Regions from separate parts of the Sphingobium sp. GW821-FHT02B05 genome, predicted to be linked through region 2. Evidence: predicted binding sites of a transcription regulator. Region 2 holds the regulator's gene; each other region holds the start of a gene.
The links. The regulator LexA, encoded in region 2, represses DNA repair genes until DNA is damaged. The targets are predictions, from matches to a motif close to GTTCCNCNCTTGTTCT.
Positions count from the first base shown of each region.

Region 1: a site for LexA is predicted at 2,594-2,609, ahead of AC07UX_RS17360 (MmcB family DNA repair protein). Genes of this name have one in related genera too.
Region 3: a site for LexA is predicted at 6,828-6,843, ahead of AC07UX_RS14450 (DNA recombination protein RmuC). Genes of this name have one in related genera too.

Region 1 is NZ_JBWKVW010000007.1:85,394-95,408, forward strand. It holds gene AC07UX_RS17340 (YcgN family cysteine cluster protein) at 1-326, opposite strand, end outside; gene AC07UX_RS17345 (SCO family protein) at 314-985, opposite strand; gene AC07UX_RS17350 (ankyrin repeat domain-containing protein) at 1,026-1,637, shown strand; gene AC07UX_RS17355 (hypothetical protein) at 1,659-2,057, opposite strand; gene AC07UX_RS17360 (MmcB family DNA repair protein) at 2,088-2,582, opposite strand; gene AC07UX_RS17365 (cell wall hydrolase) at 2,694-3,371, opposite strand; gene AC07UX_RS17370 (DUF1491 family protein) at 3,546-3,887, opposite strand; gene AC07UX_RS17375 (PaaI family thioesterase) at 3,877-4,389, opposite strand; gene AC07UX_RS17380 (PTS sugar transporter subunit IIA) at 4,349-4,816, opposite strand; gene hpf (ribosome hibernation-promoting factor, HPF/YfiA family) at 5,017-5,613, opposite strand; gene dnaQ (DNA polymerase III subunit epsilon) at 5,687-6,379, opposite strand; gene coaE (dephospho-CoA kinase) at 6,412-7,005, opposite strand; gene AC07UX_RS17400 (shikimate dehydrogenase family protein) at 7,018-7,845, opposite strand; gene AC07UX_RS17405 (Maf family protein) at 7,842-8,459, opposite strand; gene AC07UX_RS17410 (pyruvate, water dikinase regulatory protein) at 8,456-9,283, opposite strand; gene hemE (uroporphyrinogen decarboxylase) at 9,573-10,015, shown strand, end outside.
Region 2 is NZ_JBWKVW010000001.1:1,102,377-1,112,391, forward strand. It holds gene AC07UX_RS05520 (TonB-dependent receptor domain-containing protein) at 1-132, shown strand, start outside; gene AC07UX_RS05525 (tetratricopeptide repeat protein) at 362-745, opposite strand; RNA gene ssrA (transfer-messenger RNA) at 1,044-1,398, opposite strand; gene AC07UX_RS05535 (anthranilate synthase component II) at 1,523-2,113, shown strand; gene trpD (anthranilate phosphoribosyltransferase) at 2,272-3,264, shown strand; gene trpC (indole-3-glycerol phosphate synthase TrpC) at 3,261-4,052, shown strand; gene moaC (cyclic pyranopterin monophosphate synthase MoaC) at 4,049-4,522, shown strand; gene AC07UX_RS05555 (molybdopterin molybdotransferase MoeA) at 4,519-5,697, shown strand; gene lexA (transcriptional repressor LexA) at 5,767-6,447, shown strand; gene AC07UX_RS05565 (ComEC/Rec2 family competence protein) at 6,444-8,579, opposite strand; gene gltX (glutamate--tRNA ligase) at 8,649-10,015, shown strand, end outside.
Region 3 is NZ_JBWKVW010000004.1:55,670-65,684, reverse strand. It holds gene AC07UX_RS14485 (hypothetical protein) at 90-281, shown strand; gene AC07UX_RS14480 (S41 family peptidase) at 411-1,760, opposite strand; gene AC07UX_RS14475 (murein hydrolase activator EnvC family protein) at 1,865-3,100, opposite strand; gene AC07UX_RS14470 (23S rRNA (pseudouridine(1915)-N(3))-methyltransferase RlmH) at 3,236-3,658, opposite strand; gene rsfS (ribosome silencing factor) at 3,770-4,171, opposite strand; gene AC07UX_RS14460 (nicotinate-nucleotide adenylyltransferase) at 4,184-4,813, opposite strand; gene AC07UX_RS14455 (hypothetical protein) at 5,029-5,202, opposite strand; gene AC07UX_RS14450 (DNA recombination protein RmuC) at 5,286-6,812, opposite strand; gene AC07UX_RS14445 (GlxA family transcriptional regulator) at 6,935-7,918, opposite strand; gene AC07UX_RS14440 (alpha/beta fold hydrolase) at 8,050-8,880, shown strand; gene AC07UX_RS14435 (SDR family NAD(P)-dependent oxidoreductase) at 8,963-9,739, shown strand; gene AC07UX_RS14430 (hypothetical protein) at 9,813-10,015, shown strand, end outside.

The DNA.
Region 1 (10,015 bases), on a different contig from region 2:
ACCAGATAATGCCAGTCGGGCAGGGGCAACCCTTCGCCGCGCAGCCGATAGGCGCAGGTGCGCGGCAACCATTCGATCTGGCGCACCTTGGCCGGGGTCAGCCGCACGCAATCGGGCACGAATTTGCGCCGGTCCTTGTAGTTGCTGCATTGCCCGCTGTGTCGATCGAGCAGGCGACAGGCGATATTGGTGGGATAGATGCGCCCCGTATCCTCGTCCTGCGCCTTGTGCAGGCAGCATTTGCCGCAGCCGTCGCACAAGGCTTCCCATTCGGCCTTGTCGAGCGTATCGAGCGGTTTTTCCCAGAAGTGCGTCACTTGACCCATTTGTCCAGGAAGGCGAGCACCTTGTCCGGCGCGCCTTCATCCACATCTGCCGTCGCGGGATCATCTACCGGCACCAGCGCCACCGGCTTGCCAGCGCCATCGAACAGATAGGGCGTGCGGCTGTGGCTGACCAGATAGTCGGTCGTCGCGCCACCGGCCGTCTCCGGATTGTAGATCACCACGAAATCCTTGGCGACCTTGGCAATCTGGTCCTTCGTGCCGGTCAGGCCGATCAGGCGCGGGTGAAAGGCGGCAACATAGGTTTTCAGCACAGCCGGCGTGTCCCGCTGCGGATCGACGCTGATCAGCATCGGCTGCACCTTGGCCGCCAATACAGGCTTTGCCTTCTCGAACCGGGCGAACGCCTGCATGATCCGTTGCAGGTCGACCGGGCAGACGTCCGGACAATAGGTATAGCCGAAATAGACCAGCCGATACTGGCCCTTGAAATCGTCCCATCTGGTCGGCTTGCCATCCTGGTTTGTCAGGGTGAAGGGCGCACCGATGCGCGCGCCGGTCAATTCGCCCTGTTCGCTCTCGCCGCTTGATGCCCCGCCGCCAGCCCCCATATTACAGGCAGCCAGCAGGGCAAGAAAGGGCAGGGCCAGATAAGGCAGGGCGGCGATTGCGGCGTCTTTGTTCATGGCATGGCCAGCCATGCCCTGCTAGGACATGATTTGCAATGCAACGGGGCGTATAATGAAGAGCAAGTTCCTTTCCGCTTTCCTGGGGTTGATCTCCATGGCGCTGCTGACGCCCGCGCCGGCGCAGGCCCAGTTTTCGGACAATTACAACTTCCTGAAGGCTGTGAAGGACAAGGACGGACAGAAGGTCACCGACCTTATCCAGAAGCCGGGCTCCACCGTCATCAACAGCCGCGACGTGTCCACCGGCGAAAATGCGTTGCATTTCATCGTCGCCCGGCGCGATGCCACCTGGCTGACCTTCCTCCTGTCGAAGGGCGCCAATCCCAACCTGACCGACAATGACGGCAATACGCCGCTGATGGACGCGGTGCAGGGCCGGTTCGAGGAAGGCGTGCGCAGCCTGCTCGCCTACAAGGCGCAGGTCGACAAGGTGAATGGCAGCGGCGAAACCCCGCTGATCCGCGCGGTTCAATTGCGCGACATCGGCCTTGTCCGCCTGCTGGTGGCGCAGGGCGCCAGCCCCGACAAGCGCGACACCATCGCCGGCATGTCTGCACGCGACTATGCGCAGCGCGACGGCCGCACCCCCGGCCTGATCGAAGCGCTGGACGCCGCCAAGACGACGGCCAAGCCTGCCGGCACGGTGCAGGGTCCGGTATTCTGAACATATAGGCGGCGCGTGGCGTCAGCGCCGGCCCGCCTTCACCTCATCCTTGCTCCACCAGCGCAGATGATGGGCGACGCCGCTGCGCAGGACGCAACTTTCCAGCGCGCTCGCCAGCCGCTCCACCGTTTCGCTTGCATCGACGCGCCCCATCCAGGTCCAGATGCGTGGCTTTGACGGATGAATGAAGCAGAGATGTCCGTCGCCATGGTCCGCCAGCGCGCCGCAGCCGATCCAGAGCGCAAAGCCGGGATTGTCCACCATTACGCACCATCCCCAATCCTTGGCCGCCGCGTTGCGGATGCGATAGCCCTGCGCCGGCAGGCCGATCGCCAGTTGCCGCGCCAGCAATTCGCCGCGCCGCGCCGTACCAGGCGGATCGCACAATGCCCCCGATCGAAATTCCAGATGGGATCGCATCCCGCTTCCTGTCGCAATGGATAGCCGGCCCTACCAGCCGATCTCCGCAGCATGGTCCGGGTCGCTCAGTGCCGTCAACCGCCGGGCGGCACGCCGGGCGAAGCGCAATGTCTCTGCCTTGCGCCGCGCTGCCGCCAGCGGCTCGACCGGGGCAGGGCGCACCAGTTCCGCATCATATTGGTCGGCGACGATCAGGCCGGTGCGCGTCGGCCATAAAGCCTCGCTATCGAACAAGGTAAGGTCGAACCCCGCCGGCACGGCCCAATAATAGCGGTCGCAATAGTCGAAATAGTCGGGCCACTTCATGTCGCCCAGCAGGTCGGCCCTGCTGCACTTGATCTCCACGATGGTCAGCCGCCCGGCGCCGTCTATGGCCATGATGTCCGCCCGACGACCGTTGGGCAGCGGCACTTCCAGTATTCCACTCATGTCATGGCGGAAAAATAGCCGCAAAGTCCCCCGCGCCACCGCCAGCGCGGTGCCATCGGTCAGGGGGGAACAGACGTCGGTCGGGGCACTATTCATGTCGCCACTTTAGAACAGGAAGGGAACAAATAAAAAGGCCGATTCGGATGATCCGAACCGGCCTGAAAAGTTTCGCCAACCTAGACCAGGCGCGTCCCGCGCGCCTGATCCTCAACGATAGAAGATGTGATTGTCGATCGACGCCAGACGGGCCTTGCCCCAGCCCGGCGAAACGCGGCGGGCGTGGAAGAAGAGCGCGCCTTCCGCGCGGCTGTCCCAGCTGTCGTTCGCCGCGATCTGGGCGATGGCGACGGCTTCGCGCCAGCTGCGGCTATCGATGCGGACGGGCGGCATGCCGCCGCCGCGCACGAAGCTGAACTGGCTGGGCTGATACACGACGCCGCAAAGGCTGCTCGCGAAACGGCCGGACTTGGCGCGGTTGATGATCACGCGCGCGACGGCCAACTGGCCTTCCAGGCTTTCGCCCTTGGATTCAAAATAGACCGCACCGGCCAGGCACTTCATGTCGCCGTCCAGCTCCTCAGGTGCGCCTTGGGCGTCGACCAGAGCAGCGAGGCTGGTGGCCTGCGCATCGGCATCAGGGGAAAATTCGGCAGTGGCCGTGCGGGCCGATTCCAGCGGCTGCGACACTTCGCGCGGCGTGGAAAAAACGACGGCAGACTGCGTGCCGGTCGAAGCTGTGCCAGGGGCTGTAGCAGGAAAAGCCTGCGGAAGAGATGTGACCGAAGCGACCGACTCACCGGCGATCGACATATCGGAAGCCGTGACCGCAGCGGCGGCGGACAGGGCAAAGGCTACCATCAAGGCAGCTTTCAGACGAAAACTCATTACGGCTCAAAATCATGCGGTTCTTGGCCGGAAACGTCGTTTTAACCCATATTCTCTGACGTTCGGCCGCCCCCCGTCTGCGTGTTTACCGGCCCCGCCCCCCATTGGACGAATTCGGCAACCTGCGCGTTGGCGTCGGGGGCCTGTGCCGAAACCATGACGCTGTGTCAACGATCAGCCGAGTGTTTCCACGGCAAACCGTTCCGCTTCCGGGATGTCGAGTTCAACAACCCACAGGTCGGGGTCCGACCTGCGCCGCCGCGCCAGATAGGCGTCCAAGGCCTCCGACCCGTCTTCCAGGGCAGGACCACAGCGCATCAACGCATGACCGCCGTCAAAGTTCGAAACCCGCTCATAGAGACCGGTAAATTGCCCTTTTTCAAGCGTCTGGACCAGAATCACGCCGCTGATCTCATCGCCCTTGACCATGATGGTGGCAAATCCGCCGGCCGCGCCGACCCGTCGCCTGAGCGCCCCCACCAGCATGGCGCTCGTCAGTCGGGATTCAGCGGCCATAGCCGGGTAGCGAGGAAAGGGGGAATTGTGAGCGCATGAAGGTGCCGGTGCCACGCCCGACCTCCTCGCCATCCGAATCGATCAGACTCGCTTCAGCGACATAGACCCGGCGCTTGCCGCTGATCCAGCGGCCTTCGGCGCGGATTCGGCCCGGACCGATCGGCCGGGTGAACAGCAGGTTGAAGGCGGTAGTCAGCAAGAAACGATCGCTGACCAGGCTGTTGGCAGCGTAGAAGGCCGCATCGTCCAGCATCTTGAAATAAACCGTGCCATGCACCGCGCCGGCGGCATGGAACTGGCTTTCATCCACATCGAAGTCGATGACCGACCGGCCCGGTTCGCTGATCGTCAGTTCCGACCGGAACAGCCGGTTTATCGGTGCGGAGCGATAGAGATTTTCGAGGGCGCGAAAATGCGCTGCCTCTCCACCGGGCACTTCAGGCCCGAAATCAGGCCCGGATTCAGGCAGCGTCACGCGCCCCGCCGCCCGCCAGCAGCGCATGTAGCGCCTCTGTCGACTGCGCGCCGCGCAGGCGGGCCACCTGGCCTTCGTCGCGCAGGTAACGCGACACGCGGGCCAGCGTCTTGAGATGCTCGGCGCCGCTGTCGATCGGCGACAGCAAAGCGAAGACGACATCGACCGGCGCATCGTCCACCGCGTCGAACGGCACGGCCGGGTCGAGCAGCACCACCACGCCGCACATCTTGTTCAGGCCTGCGATCTTGGCATGGGGAATGGCGACACCGCCGCCGAAACCGGTCGACCCCAGCCGCTCACGTTCGAACAGGGCGTCGCCCACCTCGTCCGCATCCAGCTCATAGGCACAGGCGGCGAGCGTGGCGATCTTCTGGAAAAGCGCCTTCTTGCCGTTCGCCGACAGGCCGGTGGCGAGCGCCTCGGCGGAAACGATGTCGTTGAAGTTAACCATGGTCAATCCGAAACGGCCGAGCCGCGCGGGCGAAATTTCGCGCTTTTCCTCGGACTATGAAAGCCCGGCCCCATAAGCCGCCTGCACCATCAGGTCAACAGGCGGTCAGGGCCGGACCGGGCCGGAAAGGCGTGGCGGCGCGACCCAGCCGCTACGCCAACCATAGGCGACAGGGCCAGGCCCCATCGCCCCGGCAGGCGTCAACCGCGTGGTTCGACCCAACCGATCGTGCCGTCATGGCGGCGATAGACCATATTATAGGCGGACGTGCCGGCATTGAGGAACAGCAGTGCATTGGTGTTGCGCAGGTCCAGCATCATCACCGCGTCCGACACGCTGGCTTCGGGAATATCGACCCGCGTTTCCGCCACGATCAGCGGCGCATCGGCCGCTTCTTCCTCTTCGTCGCCCTGGCCGGCGAAGATGGTGTAGCCCGCGCCGTCGATATCATCGACGCTGTAGCTGCTGGCCCGCTGTGCCTCGGCGGCGACCGCCTGGCTGTGGCGATCCTTCAGCCGGCGCATGTAGCGCTTGAGCTGACGCTCGATCTTGGCTGCCGCCTGGTCGAAGGCCGGATGCGCCTCCTGCGCTTCGCCCGCACCCTTCAAAATCAGGCCGGTCATCACATGGCAGACGATGTCGCAGTGGAAGGCCCCGTGCGGTGCCTTGCGAAAGGTCACCTGGGCGGAAAGCGTGCGGGAAAAATATTTCTCGGCCATCGCCTCCAGTCGTTCGGCAACATGCTCCTTGAGCGCCTCGCCCGTTTCGACCTGATGTCCGGAAACACGAATATCCATATGCCTTCTCCTTATTTTTGCCGGATGCTGGAAAGGCGATCCGGTGGGCATGGAGGGCATAGGCCAGTACGGTCTATGCCTCCTGGTGCCAGAGCGGCTCTTTCAGCGTCGCGACGAACGCTGCATGCCGCTCCAGCTCCGCCGCGCTGGCCGTAAAGACCCGCGCGGGACGAACAGGGCGAACCACGGTTTGCGCCGTCAGTTCCACCCCGACGATCTGTTTCGCTTCCTCCTGTGCCAGACCCAGGCCGATCTGACGGCCACCAGTCAATTCGATATAGAGTTGCGCCAGCAATTCCGCGTCGAGCAGCGCCCCATGTTTGACGCGATGGCTGCGGTCGATACCATAGCGGGTGCAAAGCGCGTCCAGGCTATGCTTGGCGCCGGGATGCAGCGTACGCGCGATCGCGACCGTATCGATCATGCGATCCATCGACACGTCTGGCAGGCCGCATAGTTTCAGTTCGTGGTTGAGGAAACCGAAGTCGAACCGGGCATTATGCGCGACCAGCGGGCTGTCCTCCAGAAAGGCCAGCAATTCCGCCGCGCCCCTGGCAAAGACGGGATGCTTGGCCAGAAAGTCGGCCGAGAGGCCATGCACATTATAGGCCGCCGCCGGCATATCCCGTTCTGGATGATAATAAGCGTGGAATGTCCGGCCGCTCGGTACGCGATTGATGAGTTCGATACAGCCGATCTCGACCAGCCTGTCGCCGGATGCCGGGTCGAACCCCGTCGTTTCGGTATCGAAAATAATTTCGCGCATCGCCCTCTTCATTCGACTCTGTGGGCCAACCCTTATCCACCTGTCTTCGCGCCAAGGCAAGCGACCAGTCGGCGTACCTGCGCGCGGGTATCGGCAAATGTCGTTCCTGTATGGACGATATGGTCCGCCCGTCGCCGCTTTTGCGCATCGGGGGTTTGCAGTCGGACGATCTGGCGGAATTTCGCCGCGCTCATGCCCGGCCGCGCCAGGACTCGTTGGCGTTGCTTCCACGCCGGCGCGGTGACGACGATCACCCCGTCCAGCCGCTTGTGCGCGCCGGTTTCGAACAGCAGGGGAATGTCGAGCACGACGAAGCCGTGCGCCCGCTTCCGCCGCAGGAACCGTGTCCGCGCCGCCTGCACCGCCGGATGGACGATCGCCTCCAGCGCCTTGCGTTCCTGGGGGTGCCCGAAGACCGCCGCACCCAGCTTCGCCCGGTCGACGCCCTTTGACCCGGTCGTGCCGGGAAAGCGCGCCTCGATCGCCGGCAGCAGCGCGCCGCCCGGCCCTTGCAACCGGTGGACCTCCGCATCCGCGTCGAACAGGGGCACGCCCTCACGCCGCAGCATCGCCGCCACCGCCGACTTGCCCATGCCGATCGACCCGGTGAGGCCGTAAACCTTCATTCCCCCAAGCCCCTAATGGTCCTCAGCGACCAGCAATGCGCGCAATTCCGCGTCCAGTTCGCGCGGCGCCTGCGCGTCGAAGAAAATGTCGAAGGCCAGGGCCGCTTGCCCGATCAGCATTTCCAGGCCATCGAGCGTCTTGAGGCCGCGCGTCCGCGCCGCCCTGAGCAGGCCCGTCTCCAGTGGCGCATAGACGATGTCATAGACGGTCGCGCCTGCGGGCAGCGGCGCCAGGTCGAGGTCCAGCAGCGGCTGGCCCACCATGCCGAGCGAGGTCGAATTGACGAGCAGGTCGGCCGCCGGCAGCGCATCGCCCATGCCGATGACGCGGCCCTTGGTGCCGCCATGATCGAGCAGCGCCTGCCCCCTGTCCGGATCGCGTGCCATGATGGTGATGTCCGGCACGCCCAGGCTGGTCAGCGCGAACAGGATCGCCCGCGCCGCGCCGCCCGTACCGACGATCACGGCGCTCTGCCCCTTCCACTTGTCGCGCAGCAACGGCTGGAGGAAGCCGCCCGCATCGGTATTGGTGCCGATCAACGGCCCGCCCGTCTCGCTGGCGATGGTGTTGACCGCGCCGATCCGCTCGCGCACGCCGCCCGGATCGTCGACAAAGTCCAGCACCGCCATCTTGTGCGGGATGGTGACGTTGCAGCCCAGCCAGTCGGGATCGCTCCGCCGCATCAGGAAATAGGCCGCCATCCCCTCCGGCGTCACATGGGTCTTCTTATATTCCGCCTCGATATCCAGCGCGTTCAGCCAGAAATTGTGAATCAGCGGGGATTTGCTGTGTTCGATCGGGTCGCCGATGACTTCGGCATAGGGAAGGGCGTCGCTCATGCCGCCAAAACGCCGCGTACGCGCAGAAAGTCAAGCAATGGCAGCAAGGGCAGGCCCTGAATCGCAAACTGGCTGCCCTCGACCTTGCTGAACAGCTGCGCCCCCGGCCCCTCGATCCGGTAGCAGCCCACGCACCAGTGCAACTCGTCCCAGTCCGCGTCCAGATAGGATTGGATGAAGGCGTCGGACAGCGGCCGCACCGTCATCCGCACCCGATCGACATGGCGCCAGATCGCTTCGCCATTCAGTGCAATGACGGCAGCACTATGCAGATGATGGACCCGGCCCGACAGCAGGCGCAGGATGCGCTCCGCATCCGCCCGATCGACCGCCTTGTCGATCATTGCGCCACGCTCTTCGCCATCGCCGATGCTCTCCGCCAGACTCAGGGTCTGGTCGCAGCCCAGCACCAGCGCGCCCGGCACCCGTCGCGAGACTTTCAGCGCTTTCAGCTCCGATAGCGCATCGGCCAGCGCGCGCGCGTCCAGGCCGTCGGCACGCAGCGCCTCCTTGGCCGCTTCCTCGTCCACGCCCGGCGATAGTGCCTCGAACGGCACCTGCGCGGCGCTCAGCAACGCCCTGCGGCTTGCGCTTTGCGACGCCAATATGATCATATCTCATGCCCTTCCGCCAGTTCGCGGTCGTTGAACAGGTTGATGATGGCGGCGGCCGCCTCCTCGATCGACCGGCGGGTCATGTCGATCACCGGCCAGCCATTGTCGGCGAACATCCGCCGGGCAAAGGCCAGTTCCTCCTGCACCTTCTCATTATCGACATAGGCGGTTTCGGGCGCCTGATTCAAAGACAGCAGCCGGTTGCGCCGGATCTGGATCAGTCGCTCCGGGCTGACCGTCAGCCCCACCACCATTGGGTGCTTCAGGCTGTAGAGGCTGCGCGGCGGCGGCGATTCCGGCACCAGCGGGATATTGGCGGTCTTGTACCCGCGATTGGCGAGGTAGATGGAGGTCGGCGTCTTGGACGCGCGCGACACGCCGGCCAGCAATATGTCCGCCTCTTCCCAATTTTCATGCCCCACGCCGTCATCATGGGCAATCGTGAACTGGATCGCCTCGATCCGGGCGAAATAGGCCTCGTCCAATATATGCTTGCGCCCCGGCCGGGTCCGGGTTTCCTGCCCCAATATGTTGGACAGCGCGTCGGCCACGCTGTCCAGCGCCGCGACATGCGGCAGGCCGAGCGCGCGGCAGCGCGTTTCCAGCCGGCGGCGGAGCGGATGATTGGTGAGCGTGAACAGCACCAGCCCGGGATTGGCGCTGATCTCCTCCATGATCCGGTCGAGATGCACTTCGGACCGCACCATCGGCCAGAAATGGCGGATCGCCTCGACATTTTCGAACAGCCCGATCGCCGCCTTGGCGATATTTTCCAGCGTTTCGCCGGTGGAGTCAGACAGAAGATGCAGGTGGATGCGCGCCATGGGGACATCTCTGTTGGAGGGCTGTGGATAAAGCAAGGGATGAAATTGTGGATAAGTTGCGGGGCTTTTCCCGTCCCCACTGACCGGAATCTTATCCACAAGCCCCCAACAGGCCCCCGATTCCATCCACAGCCTGTGGGTAACGGGGATTATGACTCTGACTCGCCACGTCTTCCGTGACTCTCCTGAGTCAAGTTGTTGGCAAAAGCGGGCACAGCGCATAAACCCCGCTGCCAACCGACCTACTATCTCTATCATCCCTTGAATCTAAATAATAAGAGAGAATGTGATGCGCCAAGACGCCCCGGTGAGCCTGACGGACAAGCCGCTCCTTGGCGTTCTGAAAGGAGATCGTCCTGCGGTTCCCCCCATGTGGTTGATGCGCCAGGCTGGTCGCTACCTGCCTGAATATCGGGCGCTACGGGCGGACAAGGGCGGCTTCCTCGAACTCGTCTATGACAGCGCCGCCGCAGCCGAAGTCACGCTCCAGCCGCTCCGTCGTTTCGGCTTCGATGGTGCGATCCTCTTTTCCGACATCCTGATCGTGCCTTATGCGATGGGACAGGATCTGTGGTTCGAAGCCGGGGAAGGCCCGCGCCTGGCCCCGATCCTGGCCGAAACGGACTTGTCCGCGCTGACGGCCGATTATAGCCGCTTCGACGCGGTCTATGAGACGGTAAGGCAGGTGAAGGCGGCCCTGGAGCCAAGCGTCACCTTCCTGGGCTTTGCGGG
Region 2 (10,015 bases):
TTCAAGCTGGAGGCCCGCAATATCCTGGGTCGCAAGTTCCAGGAATATCAGCAGGCCGGCGACAACAAGGTCTATTACAACCGGTACAAGATCGGCACCACCATCGCCGCGTCGATGACCGTGGCCTTCTGAAGCATCGCGCGGAAAAGTGGGAAACGGTTTTCCGCTTGAAATGATGCGACAACAAAAAACGCGGAGCGCGCGACCAGCTTCAATCCAACGAAGCGCGCTCCGATCGTCACCCATCGCAGACAAGCCAACGGCCGGGGAAACCCGGCCGTTTTGCCGTGCATCAAAAGCAAAGAGGCGCCATCCTTGGCGAACGACGCCCCCGCTCCCTGCACCTTTAGGGGTCAGCCGATCAGTTCATCGCATAGCTGGGATTGAGGCGACCCAATGCCCGGACTGCAACGGACCGCGACGATTCTTCCGTGCCGTTGGCCAGCACCAGCGTCACCTCCGGCGCGAAGCGGGCGGAGCGATAGGCTTCGCGCGCCTGCGCCATCTTGCCCTGGCCCGCATAGGCATTGCCCAGGTTGATGAGGCGGGCGGGATCATTCTCGCCATAGACCGGCATCGACGCCAGCTTGCGCTGCGCGTCCCCGAAGCGACCGGACTGGAGCGCGCTCGCCGCCAGCGTGCCATCCGGCGCGCCGACCACAACCATCTCCTCGGGCGCCGCCTGGACCATGCCGGGCATCATTGCTGCCAGCACCAGACCCATCGTGATTGCGGCCTTTTTCATCTCCCGATCTCCTCGAAAAAACTTTCTAACATAGCCAGAAGTATTTCATTTCGATGACATCCGGGCAAGATAGCATGACCTGCCAGAAAACAAGTTTCTTTTGTTTAATATCAATATGTTATGAATTTTACGCCATATTGTCATAAAAGCGTAATTGAAAAAACAGGCCGAACTGCCGCGATTCGAATCGCACCTGCCACCGAGACGATCGACCGCATCGCCCGTTTGACGACCTGATGGGATGACGATGACGGGAGAAGGTCCAGGGACTTCTGTTGCCCGGCGCCCTGGAAACCGCTGAATTCCCTTCTGTTGCCCGGTGGGTTCAACCGCGCTATTTTAGAGTAATGTCAGGCCGTGAGGCCCTCAATTACGCTGCAATGGCGAGTGCTTCGTTATCGTTGGCACTTGTGAGTTTTGCACAGTTTAACGGCTTACACGGGCCGGGTAAAAATATCGCCTTTGAACACACGTCGATCCTAGTTCGGCCCCATCAGGCACCCCGTTCCGGCTGGGCCGTCACGGGACATGTGGTGGAACCGCCGGGTACTGCCCCCGGGTCCGCTGCGTCTATTATACGACACACTTTATCACCATAGCCGGGCGAACCCGGCCCGACCCATATGGGCGCAAGCGAAGGCTTTTTCAAGCCATGGACTTGGCGAGCGGGACAAAGCTTGTGCTGCCTATGGCAGTGGGCAAAGAAAATAATCTCCCAACCGCTCTGCATCGCTCCCCACTTCCCCCCGCGCCCATCCCGCGCTAAGGCTCTGGGCCATGATCCTCGTCATCGACAATTATGACAGCTTCACCTGGAACCTGGTCCATTATCTGATGGAGCTCGGCGCTGAGGTGGAGGTCGTCCGTAACGACGCCATTTCGGCGGGCCAGGCTTTGTCCAGCGGCGCAAAGGCGTTCCTGCTGTCGCCCGGCCCCTGCACCCCCAATGAAGCCGGCGTCAGCCTTGACCTCGTGGCCGCCTGCGCGGACGCGGGCGCGCCGTTGCTCGGCGTGTGCCTGGGCCATCAGTCGATCGGCCAGCATTTCGGGGGCAAGGTGGTGCGCGGTGGCCTGATGCACGGCAAGACCTCGCCCGTCACCCACGACGGCACCGGCCTGTTTGCGGGTCTGCCCTCACCCTTCACCGCCACCCGTTATCACTCACTGATCGTGGAGGATGTTCCGGCCGAACTGGTGGTCAATGCGACCAGCGCGGACGGCTCCGTCATGGGGTTCCGCCACGCGACCCTGCCGATTCATTCGGTACAATTCCACCCGGAAAGCATCGCCACCGAACATGGCCACGACATGCTCGCCAATTTCATGGGCATAGCCGGCCTACCTGTACGGGAACGCGAAGCCGCCTGAGCCTGTCCTATTCGGCGTGACCGGGCCATAATGGCCCGGCTGCTTTCCGAATATGTCCGGAAGAGGAAATCTAATTACGATATCAGCGGGAAAAGTGCGAAGTTAGCGCATAACGCCCTCTCGACTCATCGGCCCCGCGCCGACTAAGGCCGATGGCGATGACCAGCCTGCCTAATCCCTCCACGCCCCTGTCCGCCCATGCCGCTGCCATGGCCTTCGACCTCTTGTTCGATGCTGACCTGAGCAACGAAGCCATTGCCGATTTCCTTGTCACCATGGCCCGTCGTGGCGAGACGGCGACCGAGATAGCCGCCGCCGCCCGCGCGATGCGCGCTCGCATGATCCCGGTCAGCGCACCCCCCGGCGCGATCGACGTATGCGGCACCGGGGGCGACGGGCATCATACGCTCAACGTCTCCACGGCTGTCTCACTCGTTGTCGCAGCCGCCGGCGTGCCGGTCGCCAAACATGGCAACCGCGCCGCCTCTTCCAAAGCCGGCGCAGCCGATACGCTCGAAGCGCTCGGCCTCAACCTCGACAAGGCGGCCGTGACCGCAGAAGCGACCCTCGCCGATCTCGGCATTTGCTTCCTCTTCGCGCAAAATTATCACCCGGCGCTCAAACGCCTGGCCCCGATCCGCAAGGCGATCGGTGAACGCACCATCTTCAACCTGATGGGACCGCTTGCCAATCCGGCCAATGTCCGCCGCCAACTGGTCGGCATCGCCCGCCCCGCCTATGTCCCCATCTATGCCGAAGCGCTGGCGGAACTGGGCGCGGACCGGGCGATGATCGTATCGGGCGACGAAGGGCTGGACGAACTGTCGCTGGCCGGCGGCAACGACATCGCTGAAGTCAGCGGCAACGGACTGGTCGCGATGCGCCGCCTGACCGCCGCGGAGCTGGGCCTGTCCACCCACCCGGTCGATGCGATCCGCGGCGGCGACGCGGCCCATAATGCGGCCGCCCTGCGCGCCCTGCTGCAAGGCGAAGAAGGGCCGTATCGCGACGCCGTGCTGCTCAATGCCGCCGCCGCCCTTGTCGTCGCCGACGCCGCATCCGATCTGCGCGAGGGTGTGGAAGAAGCGGCCGAAACCATCGATCGTGGCCTTGCCAACGCCCTGCTCAATTGCTGGATTGCCTATCAATGACCAATAAGCTGATCGAAATCTGCGATTTCAAGCGCGAGGATGTCGTCCGCCGCCGGGCCGCGACCAGCATCGCCTCACTCCACGCCCGCGCCAGCGAGCAGACCCCGCCGCGCGGTTTCCGCAAGGCGCTGGACGATGCCGCCCGCGCCGGCTTCGGCCTGATCGCGGAAATCAAGAAGGCCAGCCCGTCCAAGGGCCTGATCCGCGCGGACTTCGATCCGCCTGCCCACGCGCAAGCCTATGCAGCCGGCGGCGCGGCCTGCCTGTCGGTACTGACCGACGAACCTTATTTTCAGGGCCATGACGATTATCTGATGGCGGCCCGCTCGGCCTGCGCCATCCCGGTATTGCGCAAGGATTTTCTCGTCGACCCCTGGCAGGTGCTGGAAAGCCGGTCGCTGGGCGCCGATGCCATCCTCATCATCGTCGCCGCGCTGGACGACGGCCAGATGCAGGAGATTGAGGACGCCGCCCTCGGCCTGGGCATGGACGCGCTGATCGAGGTGCATGACGAAGCGGAACTGGAGCGGGCACTAAAGCTGCGTTCGCGCCTGATCGGCGTCAATAATCGCGACCTGCGCGACTTTTCGGTCGATTTCGCGCGCACGTATGAACTGGTGGGCAAGGCGCCGGCGGGCTGCACCTTCATTGCCGAAAGCGGCCTTGGCAGCCATGCCGACCTTCTCGCCATGTCCGAACATGGCGTGCGCTGCTTCCTGGTCGGCGAAACGCTGATGCGGCAGGCGGATGTGGAGGCTGCGACCCATAATCTGTTGACCGGGGCATGACCGCCCTTACCCATCTGGACGAGGATGGCGCGGCCCGCATGGTCGATGTCGGGGCCAAGGCGGTGACGGCGCGTGAAGCGGTCGCGTCCGGCCGGATCGAGATGCACGCGAACGCCGCCAAAGCCATCGCCGACGGGCTGGTTAAGAAGGGCGACGTCCTCGCCGTGGCGCGAGTCGCCGGCATCATGGCGGCCAAGAAGACCGCCGACCTCATCCCACTCTGCCACCCGATCGCGCTCAGCGCCGTGACGGTCGATTTCGACCTGGACGATGGCGGCGTCACCGTGACCGCCACCGCGCGCACCGCCGGCCAGACCGGGGTGGAGATGGAGGCGCTGACCGCTGCCTCGGTGGCGTTGCTCACCATCTACGACATGGCCAAGGCGCTGGACAAGGCGATGGTCATCGGTGCGGTCCGGCTTGAAGCCAAGACCGGCGGCAAATCCGGCGACTGGCACCGGCAATCATGAGCCTGCTGCCGGTTGCAGAAGCACAGGCTCGCCTGTTCGCGCTGGCCGACCGGCTGCCGTCGGAAACAGTGGCGATCGGCGCAGCGACCGGCCGTTGGCTGGCGCAGGATATTGCCGCCCTGCGCGACCAGCCCTGGGCGGACCTCTCCGCCATGGATGGTTATGCTATTCGCGCGAGCGAAATGCCCGGTCCCTGGCGCGTCACCGCGAAAAGCGCGGCCGGCATGGGGTTGCAGGCGCCGCTCGCGCCGGGTGAGGCCAGCCGCATCTTCACCGGCGCCCCGCTGCCGCCCGGCACCGACGCCATATTGATCCAGGAAAATGCGACCCGCGACGGCGATCGGCTGACCGCCAGCGACGATCCGGTCTCGCCGGGCCGGCATGTTCGGCCCTCCGCTTCCGACTTCGCCAGGGACGCGATCCTGCTGGAGGCCGGCAGCTGTCTTGGCCCGGCCCAGGTCGCGCTCGCCGTGCTGGGCGGCCATGGCGCCGTGCCGGTCGCTCGCCGCCCGCGCGTTGCCATCCTGTCCACCGGCAATGAACTGGTGCCGCCCGGCGCGCCGACGCCGGCCGGCCTGCTGCCCTCCTCCAACGCGCCGATGCTGGCGGCCCTGCTCGCCGCCCTGCCCTGCGACGTCATCGACCTCGGCATCGTGCCGGATGATCTGGACGCCATGGTCGCCGCGCTGGATCGCGCCAAAAGCGCCGACATCATCGTTTCGACCGGCGGCGCTTCGGTGGGCGATCACGACCTTGTTCGCCCCGCCTTCGTCCAGGCCGGCGGCACGCTCGATTTCTGGAAGATACGGATGCGCCCCGGCAAGCCGCTGATGGCCGGGCGCCTTGGCGACGCGCTGTTCCTTGGCTTGCCGGGCAATCCCGTTTCCGCCTTCGTCACCGCGACGCTCTTCCTGTTGCCGCTCGTCCGTCATGTCAGCGGCGCGCGCGATCCTTTGCCGCGCACGACCGACGCCTCACTGGCGTCTGCCCTCCCCGCAACGGGCGATCGCGACGATTATCTGCGCGCCTTTCGCAGCACCGCCGGCATCGTCTCCGTCACCGCGCAGGACAGCGCCGCCACCGCCGCCATGGCCATGGCCGACTGCCTGATCCTGCGCCCTGCCGGATCGCCGCCAGCCGAGCCTGGAACGCGCGTGACGATCCTGCCGCTGTGATGCGCGGAACGCTTGACTAACCTTCATCTGTTTCCTATGCGTTCCTCATACGTTCCACGGAGGACCGCGATGTTGACGCCCAAGCAGCAGGAATTGCTGAGCTTCATTCAGACCCGATTGGACGAAGGCGGCGTATCGCCTTCGTTCGAGGAAATGAAGGACGCACTGGACCTGCGGTCCAAGTCCGGCATTCACCGCCTGATCAATGCGTTGGAAGAGCGCGGCTTCATTCGCCGCCTGCCCAACCGCGCCCGCGCTTTGGAAGTGCTCAAGCTCCCCGATGCCATGCACCGTGCGCCTGCACCGATAGTGCCGGCCAAGCCCAAGCTGGTGACGCCGCCGCCGCTCCTGCCGATCGCGGCCAATGACGTAATCGAAATCCCGATGCACGGGCGGATCGCGGCGGGTGTCCCGATCGAGGCGATGGAAGGCCAGGCGATGCTATCCGTCCCCGCCGCCCTGCTGGGCGCAGGCGATCATTATGCGCTGGAAGTCTCCGGCGACTCGATGATGGAGGCCGGCATTCTCGACGGCGACTTCGCCCTGATCCAGCGCACCGACGTCGCCCGCGAAGGCCAGATCGTCGTCGCCCTGATCGACGAGGCGGAAGCGACGCTCAAATATTTCCGGCGCGATGGCGGCCGCGTTCGCCTCGACCCGGCGAACAGCGCCTATGAACCGCAAATCTACGACTCGCGGCAGGTCCGCATCCAGGGCAAGCTCGCGGGGCTGCTGCGCCGCTATAATTAGGGCGTAGTCGCCCTCGGCCGGGGCCTTGGGCGACTGATCCAGGGATGGGCGTCGCCGGGCCGATGGACGGTGTGAACTTCGCCTTTTTCCAGGCCGATCGACAGACCGCCGGTGCGCGCCAGCAGCCGGCGGTCGATTTTCAGCCAGCGTGGGCGGCACCAACCTGGCAGCCCGCGATCGCTCACGACGATATCTGACGCAGCGCAATCCCGCACAAAATCCTGCCGGGCAATCAGCACGTCGCTGCGCGTAAACAGCACTCGCCAACTGCGCCCCGCGCCGTCCTTCAGGCGGACAGCGCAAAGATCGACGGAGCAACGCGCTGTCGGCAGGTCGGCAATCGCCGCCAGTTCGCCATCATAGCCCGCGCTTTCGGACAGGACGTCACGCACATAATCCCCTGCCCGATCCCGCAATATCGCCATCCCCCTGTCCGTCCGCACCGCCACATGGCGGCCATCGCCAGTCACCAGGATATCCGGTGGCGATGCGGCAAAGGTCACGGCCACAGCGATCAGGACAGGCGGCAACCCCAGCCAACGCCAGCGCGTGCGCCACAGCAGGCACCAGAGCAGGCCGATCATGGCGATGCCGAACAAACCCATTCCCATGGTCGGCGCCAACAGGCTCGCCATCGGGCTGGCCGCAACGCCATGGGCCAACGCCAGCAACAGGTTCAGCGCCTGCTCGGTCAACCACCAGGCCGGCGCGCCCAGCCCGGCGACATCCAGTAGCAGGGCCAGCGCCTCCAGCGGCATGACGACGAACGTCGTCAGCGGGATGGCGATCAGATTGGCGAAGGCCCCCAGCAGTCCGGCCTTGTGAAAGTGGAACAGAGCGATCGGCATCAACACCAGTTCAACGGCTATCCCCGTCGCCAGCATCACGGCCAGATTGCGCCCCAGCTTGCCCAGCAACCCTTCCTCTCGCGCCGCAGCAAAGGCCCGAAAACGCTGATGTTCCGCCAACGCGACCAATGCCGTCACGGCCGCAAAACTCATCTGGAAGCTCGGCCCCGCCAGCGCTTCGGGCCACAGGACCAGCACCACCAGCGCGCCCGTCGCCACCAGCCGCAGCGTCACGGCATCCCGCCCCATCGCTAGCCCGCCCAGCACCAGCAACGCCGCGACGCAGGACCGCACCGTCGGCACCTCCGCCCCGGTCAGCAACGTATAGCCGATCCCCGCCAGCGCCCCACCGGCCGCCGCGATCAGCATCAACGGCCATCCCAAAGCCACCCGCTGGCTGATCACCATCACCCGCATCAGCAGGAAAATCACCGCGCCGATCAACGCCGTCACATGCAGCCCGCTGATCGATAATAGATGCGCCAGCCCGCTGCGCCGCATCGCCTCTGCATCCGCTTCGGGAATGGCGCCCTGATCGCCCGTGGCAAGCGCCGCCGCGATTCCCTCTGCCGGCCCATCGACCCGCGACAATATATGGCCGAACAATCGTGTCCGCAGCGGTTGCCCCGCCGTCGATGGCGTCAGCACTTCGATCGGCTTCAATGCCTTGCCGGTCGCCCCGATGCCCTGAAAATAGGCGCGTGCTGCAAAATCATAGCCGCCCGGCACGCTGGGCGGTGCAGGCGGCATCAACCGCACGCGGAAGCGAATCCGCGCGCCTTCCCCCAGGCCGACCGGCATATCCGCATCGGCGATATTGATCCGCACCACCTGCGGCAGGTCCGGCGCGTCCACCGGCCGCAGCATGACCCGCACCATCGCCTGCGCCGGCACCGGCCGTACCACTGTCACATCGCCTGTCATCTCGACAAATCGTGCCCGCGCCAGCGGGGGGTGCCCCAGCAGGACTGCCTTGCCCCACACCAATAGGCACCCCAGGCAAGCCAATAGTGCGCCTGCGACAAGCATGCGCCGCAATCGCCCACCATCCGGCAGCATCACGCCCATGCAGGCCAGCGCCAACATGCCGCAACAATAGGCAAGCCACGCCATCGCATCGGGCAGGATGAACCACGCTGCGATGCCGCAGCCCAGCGCGATCGGCACCCAAAGGCCGATCTGTTCGCGCTCCCATTCCAGCCAGCTTTCAACCGCGTCCAGCCCAGTTCGGGACAACACTGCCCCCCTCCGACCAAGGGAGGTTTGTCGTGGCTCAAAAGCCATGCTAGGGGGCGTCGCATCCATGGGTCAGCAAGGCGAATGTCGAAGAATATGACGGTAAGTGCAACGGGAATGAACAAGCAGGTGGTGACCCGTTTCGCCCCGTCCCCAACAGGGTTCCTCCACATTGGCGGCGCCCGTACCGCACTCTTCAACTGGCTGTTCGCGCGCCACCATGGGGGCAAGTTCCTGCTCCGCGTGGAAGACACGGATCGCGCCCGCTCTACAGAAGAAGCCGTGGCCGCCATTTTCGACGGTCTGGAATGGCTGGGCCTGGGCGGTGACGAACCCGCCATGTTCCAGTTCGAGCGCACCCCACGGCATGCCGAGGTCGTCGACCAGCTCCTCGAAGCGGGCCATGCCTATCGCTGTTACGCCACGCCCGAAGAACTGGCGGAATTGCGCGAGCAGCAGCGCGCCGCCAAGCAGCCGATGCGCTACGATGGCCGCTGGCGTGACCGCTCGCCCGAAGACGCGCCGGCAGGCGCCCCCTTCGTCGTCCGCATCAAGGCGCCCCGGACCGGCGAAACGGTGATCGAAGACGCGGTGCAAGGCCGTGTCGTGGTGCAGAATGCCGAACTGGACGACATGATCCTGCTACGTTCGGACGGCACGCCCACCTATATGCTGGCCGTCGTGGTCGACGATCATGACATGGGCGTCACACACGTCATTCGCGGCGACGACCACCTCAACAACGCCTTCCGTCAACTCAGCATCATCAAGGCGATGAACTGGGAAGAGCCGATCTACGCCCACATCCCGCTGATCCACGGTTCGGACGGCGCGAAATTGTCGAAGCGTCACGGCGCGCTCGGCGTTGATGCCTATCGCGACGAAATGGGGATGCTCCCCGAAGCGGTGCTGAATTATCTCCTGCGCCTGGGCTGGGGCCATGGCGACGAAGAAATCATCGCGATCGATCGCGCCATCGAACTGTTCGATATCGACGGAGTCGGTCGTTCGCCCTCGCGGTTCGACATCAAGAAGCTGGAAAATCTCAACGGCCATTATATTCGCGAAGCCGATGATGCCCGCCTGGCAAAACTGGTCGCGCCGCGGGTCGAACAGCGTCTTGAAATCGCTATATCGGATACCAATGTAGCGCTCCTGACCCAGGCTATGGCATCGCTGAAGCCCAGGGCCAAGAACCTTAACGAAATTGCCGAGGGAGCAGAATTTCTGTTCAAAAGTTGCCCGCTCGATTTTGACGAAAAGGCCACTGCTCTGCTAGACGACTCCGCGCGCGCGCTGCTCGACAAGACAGCCGACGCTCTCCAGCCTGTCCAGTCCTGGACGGTCGAAGCGATCGAAGACGTGATACGCCGCGTGGCAGAGGATGCCGGCCTGGGACTGGGCAAGGTGGCGCAGCCGCTTCGTGCGGCGCTCACCGGCCGCACGACCTCGCCAGGCATTTTTGATGTCCTCTTCCTTCTGGG
Region 3 (10,015 bases), on a different contig from region 2:
GGCCGCCTGTGTTGCCACGATCGCGACATTGATGTCGGCGACCCCATCCATGGCTTATCCCGATCGAGACTATCGTTCGGTAGAGCGTCATGATGATCGCCGGCAGCCACCCCGATATCGGGAGCAGAGGCGGAATGAAGCGCGCCGTTATGAAGATCGGCGTCGTTACGACGATCGGCGCCGCCATGACAGGGGACGCGATCATGCGGACCGGCGCGGCCAGCATTGCCGGACCACGTACGAGCGTGGCAGCTGGCATCAGGTTTGCCGCTGACAGATGACCGTGAGACCAAGGGAAGCGTGAAGCGACCTTTGGCTTGCGTCGGCCGGCATAATTGCCACTCATGATTGCTCGCATGTGTAGCGGGCTATGAGGAAAGACCTCATAGCCCACCTTATAAATGCAAAGCTTATTTGGCGCCGGGCTTCCTTGCAGCCTGTGCCTGCGCAATGGTCGCACCGGGCGTGCTGGCCAGACGCGAGATCGTCTTGAGCGCATAGTCGAGCTGGAAATCCTCGACGCCCTTCTTTTTGAGATCTTCGGCGGACATGGCGAAGCGCGGATCGTCCTTCGTATCCTCTTCCAATGCCTTGTCGTCGGTCTTGATCTCATTGATCAGGTGGCGGCGCAGGTCGCTTTCGCGAAATTTCGGCCGGTTCTTGTAATCGGGGTCTGACAGCTGCGGGACACGGATGTCCGGCTGGATGCCGCCTTCCTGCACGCTGCGGCCCGACGGCGTGTAATAGCGCGCGGTCGTGAGCTTCAGCGCGGTCGTGTTGGACAGTGGCAACATCGTCTGGACGCTCCCCTTGCCGAAGCTGCGCTCGCCCATCACCAGCGCGCGATGCTGGTCCTGCAAGGCGCCGGCCACGATTTCGGAGGCCGAGGCGGAGCCTGCATCGACCAGCACGATCACCGGCAGGCCCTTCGCATCGTCGCCCGGCTTGGCATAATAGCGTTCGACATCGCCCTTCGCACGGCCGCGCTGCGACACGATCTCGCCGCGCTCCAGGAAAGTGTCGCTCACGGTCACGGCTTCGTCCAGCAGGCCGCCGGGGTTGGAACGCAGGTCGAGGATATAGCCGGTAGGCTTGTGGCCCAGGCTCTTGTCGATGCTGCGAATCGCCTGTCGCACGTCGGCCCCGGTATTGGCCGAGAAGCTGACGATGTTGATGACGCCGATATTATTCTTCACTTCCCATTTGACGGGCTTCAACTGAATGATCTCGCGCGTAAGGGTCAGTTCGATCGGCTTGTCGCGACCGGCCCGGACCAGCGTCAGCTTCAGGCTGGTGCCCGGCGCCCCGCGCATCTTGTCCACGGCCTCGTCCAGCGTGCCGCCATAGATGAGCTGGCCATCGATATGGGTGATATAGTCGCCCGCCTTGATGCCGGCGCGCCAGGCGGGGGTGTCCTGCGTCGGCGCGATGACCTTGACCGCGCCATCTTCCTGCGTGACCGAGAGGCCGAGGCCGCCATAGCTGCCCTCGGTCTGGGTGCGCAGATTCTGGAAATCGCGCGCATCAAGGAAGCTGCTGTGCGGGTCGAGGCTGGCCAGCATGCCGTCGATCGCGCCCTTGATCAGCTTTTCGTCGTCGACCTTTTCGACATAGTCGCTGCGCACCTTCTGGAACACGTCCATGAATTCGTCGAGCGCCTTGTAGCTGGACGCTTCCCCGTCGGCGAGCGCTGCGGTGGTAGCCGGAATGAGCGCAAGCGCCCCGAGCGCAACCGCGCCCTGGAGGAAAGTGGATTTCATGGCTGTCCTAGGAGTGTGCATCAATGCTCCGATATAGGCCGATTCGTGCCGCAACGCAAAAGCGCGCTTCGATGGAGTGTCGCGCGGGATCGATGAGCGTAAGGTTAACCGAGCCCCACCAGCGGCACGATGTCCACCGGGCGGCCGTTGCGGCGCAGTTCGACGGTGATATTCGGGCGTTCGGGACCGGTAATGCCGACAGGTTCGCCCTGGCGTACGGTGTCGCCGACCTGGGCTGTGACGCGGTGCAGGCCGGTGATGAGCGTGGTCCAGCCCTGACCATGGTCGATGATGAGGATCTGGCCATAGTCGCGATAGGGGCCGGCAAAGGCGATGCGGCCGGCTGTCGGCGCGATCGCCTGCGCGCCGGGTTGCGTCACTAGGGTCAGGCCGCGCGATCGGACGCCGCCGTCATTCACTTCGCCCATGCCGGTGACGAGTTGGCCGATCACCGGCAGGCGATAGGGCGGCGGACCGCCGGCGGACGCCTCCCGTTCCGGAGCGGCGGCACCGGCCTGGTCGGGGCGGGCGGGGCGAAGCAGCGGGCCGGACAGGGCGGCCAGCCGCTCGCGCAGGTCGCCCGCTTCCTCCAGCCGGTCCATCAGGTCGACGATGTCGCGGGCGCGTTCGCCCAGCGCAAGGGCGCGTTCGCTTTCAAGTCCCGCATTGGCGCGATAGTCGCGGGCGGCGACGCGCTTTTGCGCTTCGAGGGCGGCCATGGCGGTTTGCCGATCCTTGCGGTCGGTTTGCGCCTGGGTGAGGGCGTCGGATGCCTGTTGCGCCGTGGCGCGCAGGGCGCGGCTCTTGTCCAGTTCCTGCCGCAGGCCGGCGGTGCGCTGCTCGATGACGGGCAGCACCTGGCCCAGCACGGCGCGCATATGCACGGCGTCGGCGACGGACCCCGGTTGGACCAGCGCCAGCGTCAACGGGCGGCGGGCCATCATCTGGAGCGCGGCGGTCAGGCGAACGACCGGCTCCTGTCTGGCGGCGAGCCGGGCGGCCTGGGCGCGTTGCAGCCGATTGATGATGGCGATGCGGGCCTGCGCCGCCTGAATGTCAGCCTCCGCCTGCTGGATGCGCGCGGCGAGTGCGGCGGCGCGCCGGCGGGCTTGTTCGGCTTCGTCGCGGGCGGCGCTGGCCTGCTGATCCAGCCGGGCGGAGCGCTCGCGGGCTTCGTCCGACTGGCGGCGGGCATTTTTGAGCGCCTGCTGCTCCTGCGCCAGCGTGGTGCCGGCGGTGCCGGACAGGATGATCGCGGCATCATTGGCGGCGGGCAGGCGCGTGGCGGCGATGGCCAACAGGCCCATCAGTCCGCTTGCAATGAGGATGCTACGCTTCACCCGATGCCCCGCCTCTATCGGTCCTGCCTAGGCGGAAACCGGGCGGCTTTCTAGCGGCGAACGATATGTGCCGCTCTTTCTTTTGCTGGGCGCATTCTGTCAGTTGGTGACTGTGCCAGACGCCTTCAGACTGTTTCAGCCTTCGCGATGATAGGGATGATTGGCCAGGATGGAGCAGGCGCGCCAGAGCTGTTCGGCCAGCATCGCGCGGGCGATCATATGCGGCCAGGTCATGGCGCCGAAAGCGATCAGCAGGTCTGCGTTCGCACGGTCCGCATCATCGAAGCCATCCGCCGCGCCGATCAGGAAGCGACATTCGCGCGTACCCGCGTCGCGCCATCCCTCGATCCGGCGGGCGAACTCCATGGAGCCGAGTTGCTTGCCCTTTTCATCCAGCATCACCGTCACCGTGCCGGGACCGGCGGGGGGCGGCTTACCGCCGCGATCGGGCATTTCGGTGATCTTGTGGGGCATGGTCAATCGCCTGGTGTAGCGATCGACCAGATCGGCTTCGGGCGAGCGCCCGATCTTGCCGCGTGCTATGATGTGGAGGAGCATGACGAATTCCGTTCGCTTCGCGCATAGGTTCGAGCTTGTCGAGAACCCAAGTCGAGAAGGTTTCTCGACAGGCGCATCTCGACTGCGCTCGATGCTGCTCGAACTGAACGGTCAGTGGGCGGCTAGGCCGTTGCCCGCGACCGGCGCGTCGACGAAGCCCCACATCCGTTCCAGATTGTAGAAGCTGCGCACTTCCGGCTTGAACAGGTGGACGATCACGTCGCCGGCGTCGATCAGCACCCAGTCGGCGACCGGAAGTCCTTCGACACGGGCGGACCGGCCGGTTTCCTTTTTGATCCGTTCGGCAAGATGCTGGGCGATCGCGGCGACCTGACGCGACGAACGGCCGCTGGCGATCACCATATAATCGGCGATGCTGCTCTTGCCTTCCAGCGGGATGGAGATGGTTTCCTGTGCCTGGTCGTCGTCGAGCGACTGCATGACGAGGGCATGGAGAGCGGCCACGGAATCGGCGGCAAAGACCGGATCGTTGGCAGGGGCGAGGTTAGACAATGAAACTCCAATCTAGATGACGTACCGACGCATGAGCGGATCGCGCGCACACGTTGCTTCATATTCGCGATGCCAGAGGGGGTCCGCCTGCCGCAGCAGGGTCGCCGATCTTGGATCAGGGCGAAAGCGCAATAGCACGAGCGCCGGTGGTCTCCAATTCGTCCAGTCTGCACTCTGGCGCGCGGACCGGACGAAGCGCCGCAGCCAGCTCATGGCCACAGAGCCACGGGCAGCCCTATCATAGCCCGGACGGGCGATAACGGCAATGGGCATTTGCCGCGCAATGCCGCGCCAGTCGCGCCATTGGCCAAATTGCGCCAGATTATCGGCGCCCATCAGCCAGATGAAGCGGTTGCGGGGGTAGCGCAGGGTTAGCGCGCGGAGCGTGTCGACGGTGTAGCGGGTGCGCAGGTAGCGCTCGATCGCGGTGGCGCGAATCGGCGAACGGCGGGCGACATGCTGGGCTTTGGCGAGGCGTGCGGGCAGCGGGGCCATGCCTTTGGCGGGCTTGAGCGGGTTGCCGGGGGAGACGAGCCACCAGATTTCGTCGAGGCCGAGGGCGTCCCTGGCGAAGAGGGAGATGGCGCGATGGCCGCCATGGGCCGGATTGAAGGAGCCGCCGAGCAGGCCGATCTTTTTCATGGGCATGCCATGCCAGCGTGCGGACAAGGCGGCAATGGGGCCGCCGCAGAAGTCGGGCATGAAAGATAGGAAGAGACGCGCTTAACTTCGCACATTTCCCGCTGATTGCGACATTTAAGAAGTAAGGTAGGATATTATCTTGCGCGCTGAATGTCTGCATCGCGCCCATAATCCCGTTATCACGGGAGGTGGGGAATAGGACAGGATGGTGCCGCTCAATGCCCCGGCGCACGTTTCCACTGGCGCCGATAGGGGATGCGGTCCAGCTTTTCCATCAAGTCGGCGAAGGGACCGTCGGCGACGGATGACGCCTTGCGTGCCGGCGCGATCTTCTCTGTCCTGTCTTCATGCCGCCGCAACGGGCGGCGGAACAATATAGCCTTCCACATGACACTCTCCGACCCGCGACTGCGATGATCTGCGTCGCTTCTGTGTAAGATACGCGGGGCGGAGAGGCTTGTTCCTGCTTTATTTACTCGGCCGCCGGCAGCGCCTTGGCCTCGTCCGCTTGTGCGTCGCGGGCGAGGACGTCGAGCGGCTCCATCGCCTCGATATCCTTGCCGCCGGTTTCGATGTCGAGGTCGCGGAACTTGCGACCGGTGGACAGGACGCGGCTTTCGAAGCTGCCGATGAAGCTGTTATAGTTGGAGACGGCGCTGTTGAGACCGGAACCGAGCCGCTTGAGGTGGGTGGCGGCGACCGACAGGCGCTCGTAAAGCTCCTTGCCCAACTGGCCGACCTGTTGCGCCTGTTCCTGCATCTTGGCCTGGCGCCAATGGCCGGCCAGCGTGCGGGCAAGGGGGAGGAAGGTGGCAGGGCCGCAGATGATGACGCGATTCTTCGCCGCACGCTCCCAAAGGTCCATGTCGGCCTCCAGCGCGGCGGTGACGAAATTGTCGCCCGGCACATACATGATGACGAAATCCGGCGCCTTGTCGAACTGTTCCCAATAGGCCTTGCGCCCCAGCGCGTCGGCATGGGTACGCATGGCGCGGGCATGGTCGAGCATATGCGCGTCGCGCAGCGCCGGATCGACCTGATCGACGGCGTTCAGATAGGCGACGAGCGAGCATTTGACGTCCACCACCATCTGCTGGTCGCCGGGCAGGTTGATGACGAAGTCCGGCCGCATCCGAGTTTCAGAGCCATTGGCCTCGACCGCGACCGACACTTCCTCCTTGAAATCCACGAAGGGAGAGAGGCCGGCGGTTTCGATGAGATTCTTGAACTGCTGCTCGCCCCAGCGGCCGCGGGTCTTGGGCGCGGCGCGCAGGGCATTGACCAGCTTGGCGGTTTCATCACGCACCTGCCCCTGGCCCAGATGCACCTGCTGCACCGCTTCGCGCAATTCGGCATAGCTGCCCACGCGATCCTTCTCGACGCGGGCAAGCCCCTCCTCATAGCGCTTGAGGGTGGTTTCGACCGGGTTCAGCAGGGTTTTCAGCTGCGCCTCGCTCTTCTCGTTCGCCTGGGCGAAGCGCTGGTCTGCGCGGGTCAGGAATTGGGTCTGGGCCTGATCCAGCAGCTTGCCGCCAATCTCGCTGAACTGGGCGGACAGTTGCTCCTTGGCGTCCTTGAGCGCGGCGATCTGCTGTTCGAAGGCCTGGGTGCGGGCCTGGGTGTCGGATTTGAGCGCGGCCAGCTCGCGCAGCGCGGCTTCGCGGTCGGCCTGGATGGACTCGATGCGCTGGGCGGCGGCGGCTTGCAGCGCTTCATGCTTTTGCGTGGCGGCGATTTGGACCGCGTCCAGCCGCTGGTCGGCGGCCTGCTGCGCGGCTTCGAGCCGGGCGATCTGGGTCGTGGCCTGATGGACGCGCTCCTGCTCGACCGCCAGTTCGGCGATGGCGCCGTTGCGCTGGCTGGTGGCGAGGTCCAGCTTGCCGGCGAGATCGGCCTTTTCGACGGCCAGCGGCGCGAGCGCCCTGCCCCGGAGCAGCCAGCCGACGGCAAGGCCGATCAGCAGGGCGATGACGATCAAAAGGGCGGCCAGGCTGTCCATTGCATATCCTTGTCTGGAACGAAACGGGAACCTAGCGGGCGGGGGCGGCGGCCGCAAGTGAGACAGCGAGTAAGACAGGGGAATCGCACAGGATAAATTAGATAGTTAGCTAACTATTAATATCACGCCGCTTGGACGGTTGGCGCGGCGAAGCGTTGGCGATAGTCGCCCGGCGACAGGCCGACGAGACGGTGGAACAGCTTGCGGAAGGCGGCGGCATCCTCGTAGCCGACGCTCCAGGCGATCTGGTCGATGCTGCGCTTCGTGAATTCCAGATGCTCGCGCGCCCTCGCCACACGCAGATGCTGGACATATTCGATCGGCGTCATGGCGGTCGCGGCCTTGAAGCGGCGCTGGAAAGTGCGTTCCTCCAGCGCCGCCTGCGCCGCCATCTCGCCGACGCTGAGCGGCTTTGCTTCACGGGCGGCGAGCCAGTGCTGCACCTTCAGGATGACTTCGTCGCCATGGGTCATGCGCGGCATGAAGCGGGCGAAATGCTTCTGTTCGCGCCCGGCGGTGTCGATCAGCAGGAATTTGGCGGTGTCGAGCATTACCGTTGGGCCGAGCAGCCGGTCGACCAGCCGCAGGCCAAGGTCGGTCCAGGCCATCAGCCCGCCGGCGGTGATGATGTCGCCATCGTCGATGACGATCCGGTCGCAATCCAGCTTCACGGCAGGGAAGCGGGTGCGGAACGCTTCGGCGAACCACCAGTGGGTCGTGGCGGGGCGACCGTCGAGCAGGCCGGTGGCGGCAAGCAGGAAGGCGCCGCCGCAGTTGGAGGCGAGCGTGGCGCCCTGTGCATGGCGGTCGAGCAGCCAGCGGGCATAGGGGGCGGCCTCCTGCGCATCCGGCACGCCGGCCAGGCGACCGGGGATGAGCCAGAAGTCGGGTGTGCCGGGCAGGCCATCATGCGTGTCGTGGCAGCGGGCGAAGCCGCCGTCGGCCTGCATCCGCCAATGGCTGACCCGGACCAGCGGACCGCCATGCTGGAGCGAATATTGCCCGGCGATGGCGATCAGGTCGGTCATGCCATGGACCATCGCCTGCTGGCAGTCGCGATAAAGGAGGATGCCGATTTCGGCCCGTGGCGGCGGCGTAACGGTCATGATAGCCCCTTTGTCGGAATCGGCCCGCTTAATGTCGGAACCGCCAATCCCGATCCTCTGCCTTTCTCCCTAATCCTGCAAGTACAGGGCGTGAGAGACGCTCTTCTGCGAGACGGAAAGGGACTTTCATCATGAGCAATTTCATCACCACCACAGATGGTACCCGCATATTCTACAAGGATTGGGGGACGCGCGATGGCCAGCCGATCGTCTTTTCCCATGGTTGGCCGCTCAGCGCCGATGCGTGGGACGCGCAGATGGTCTATTTTGCCGATCGCGGCTTTCGCACGATCGCCCATGACCGTCGCAGCCATGGCCGGTCGGATCAGGTCTGGGCCAACAATAATATGGACCAATATGCCGACGATCTGGCCGAACTGATCGCGGCGCTGGACCTGAACGACGTGGTGCTGGTGGGCCATTCGACCGGCGGCGGCGAAGTCACCCGGTATGTCGGTCGCCATGGCACGGCGCGAGTCGCCAAGCTGGCGCTGGTCGGCGCGGTCCCGCCGTTGATGCTGAAGACCGAGGCCAATCCGGACGGGTTGCCGATCGATGTGTTCGATGGCATCCGCAAGGGGACGTTCGACAATCGCAGCCAGTTTTTCAAGGATCTGACCATTCCCTTCTACGGATACAACCGCGACGGGGCGGTGATATCCGAAGGGATCGCGCAAGAATTCTGGCGGCAGGGAATGATGGGTGGCCTGAAAGGGCAACTCGACTCCATCCGCGCCTTTTCCGAGAGCGATTTCCATGCTGACCTGGCCAAGGTCGATGTGCCGACGCTGGTGTTGCATGGCGATGACGACCAGATCGTCCCGATCGGCGCATCCGCTTTGTCCACGGTGAAGATCGTCCGGCAAGCGGTGCTGATCGTGTATGAAGGGGCCGACCATGGGCTGACCCAGACGCATCAGGACCGGTTCAACGCCGACCTTCTCGATTTCATCAACGGCTGACGCAATTCCGTTCGGTTCGCGCGTATCGAGACGCATTTTTCGGCTTCGCGCGCGACGAACGGTGGCTTCAAGGAGAGTTTCCATGACCCAAGACACCATCCTCATCACCGGCGCGTCCGACGGCATCGGCGCGGTTTATGCCGACCGCTTCGCAAAGCGCGGCGCCAACCTGATCCTGGTCGCCCGACGGGCGGAAAAGCTGGAGGCGCTGGCGACAGAGCTGCGCGGCACCGGCGTCGCCGTCGAGGTGGTTGCCGCCGATCTGTCCAAGGCAGACGATCTTGCCCGGATCGAGGCGCGGCTGCGCGACGACGACGCGATCACCGGCCTTGTCAACAATGCCGGCATTGCGGGCGAGCAGGGTTTCGTCGAGACCGACCCCGCTTATCTGACCAGCCTCATCGACCTCAATATATTGGCGGTGACGCGGCTGTCCCGCGCCATTGCGCCCCGGCTGTCGGCGAACGGCGCCGGCACGCTCATCAATATCACGTCCGTCACGGCGCTGATGCCCGATGGCTTCACGGCGGTCTATCCGGCAAGCAAGGCCTATGTGCTGGCTTTTACCGAGGCATTGCAGGTGGAATTGGGGAGCAGGGGCGTGAAGGTGCAGGCTGTACTGCCGGGCATAACCCGCACCGCCATCTGGACGCCTGAACAGATCGCCACCATCCCCGACGCGATGGTGATGGAAGTCGGGGTGATGGTCGATGCGGCCTTGGCCGGGCTGGACATGGGGGAGGCGATCACCATTCCGGCGCTGCCCGACCGGGGCGATCTCGACGCCTATCTCGCGGCGCGCGCGGCGTTGCGGCCCAACCTGTCGCGCAAGGATGCGGCGGCCCGCTATCGGGCGTGACGCCGCCAATCGCTCGGCCCTTAGACAGGCTCAGGGCGAACGGAGTTTAGGCTAAAATCGAAGGAGACATATCATGATCCTTGGTCTTTCCATTCCCGCCTTCATCGCGCTGCATGTCGCGATCAGCCTGGTCGGCATCGTGAGCGGCTTGATCGCCCTGCCGGCCATGGCGAAGGGGCATTTTCTGCGCCGGACGCAGGCGCTCTTCCTCATGACTACCTTGCTGACCAGCCTGACCGGCTTCCTCTTTCCGTTCCGGGGCTTCACGCCGGCGAT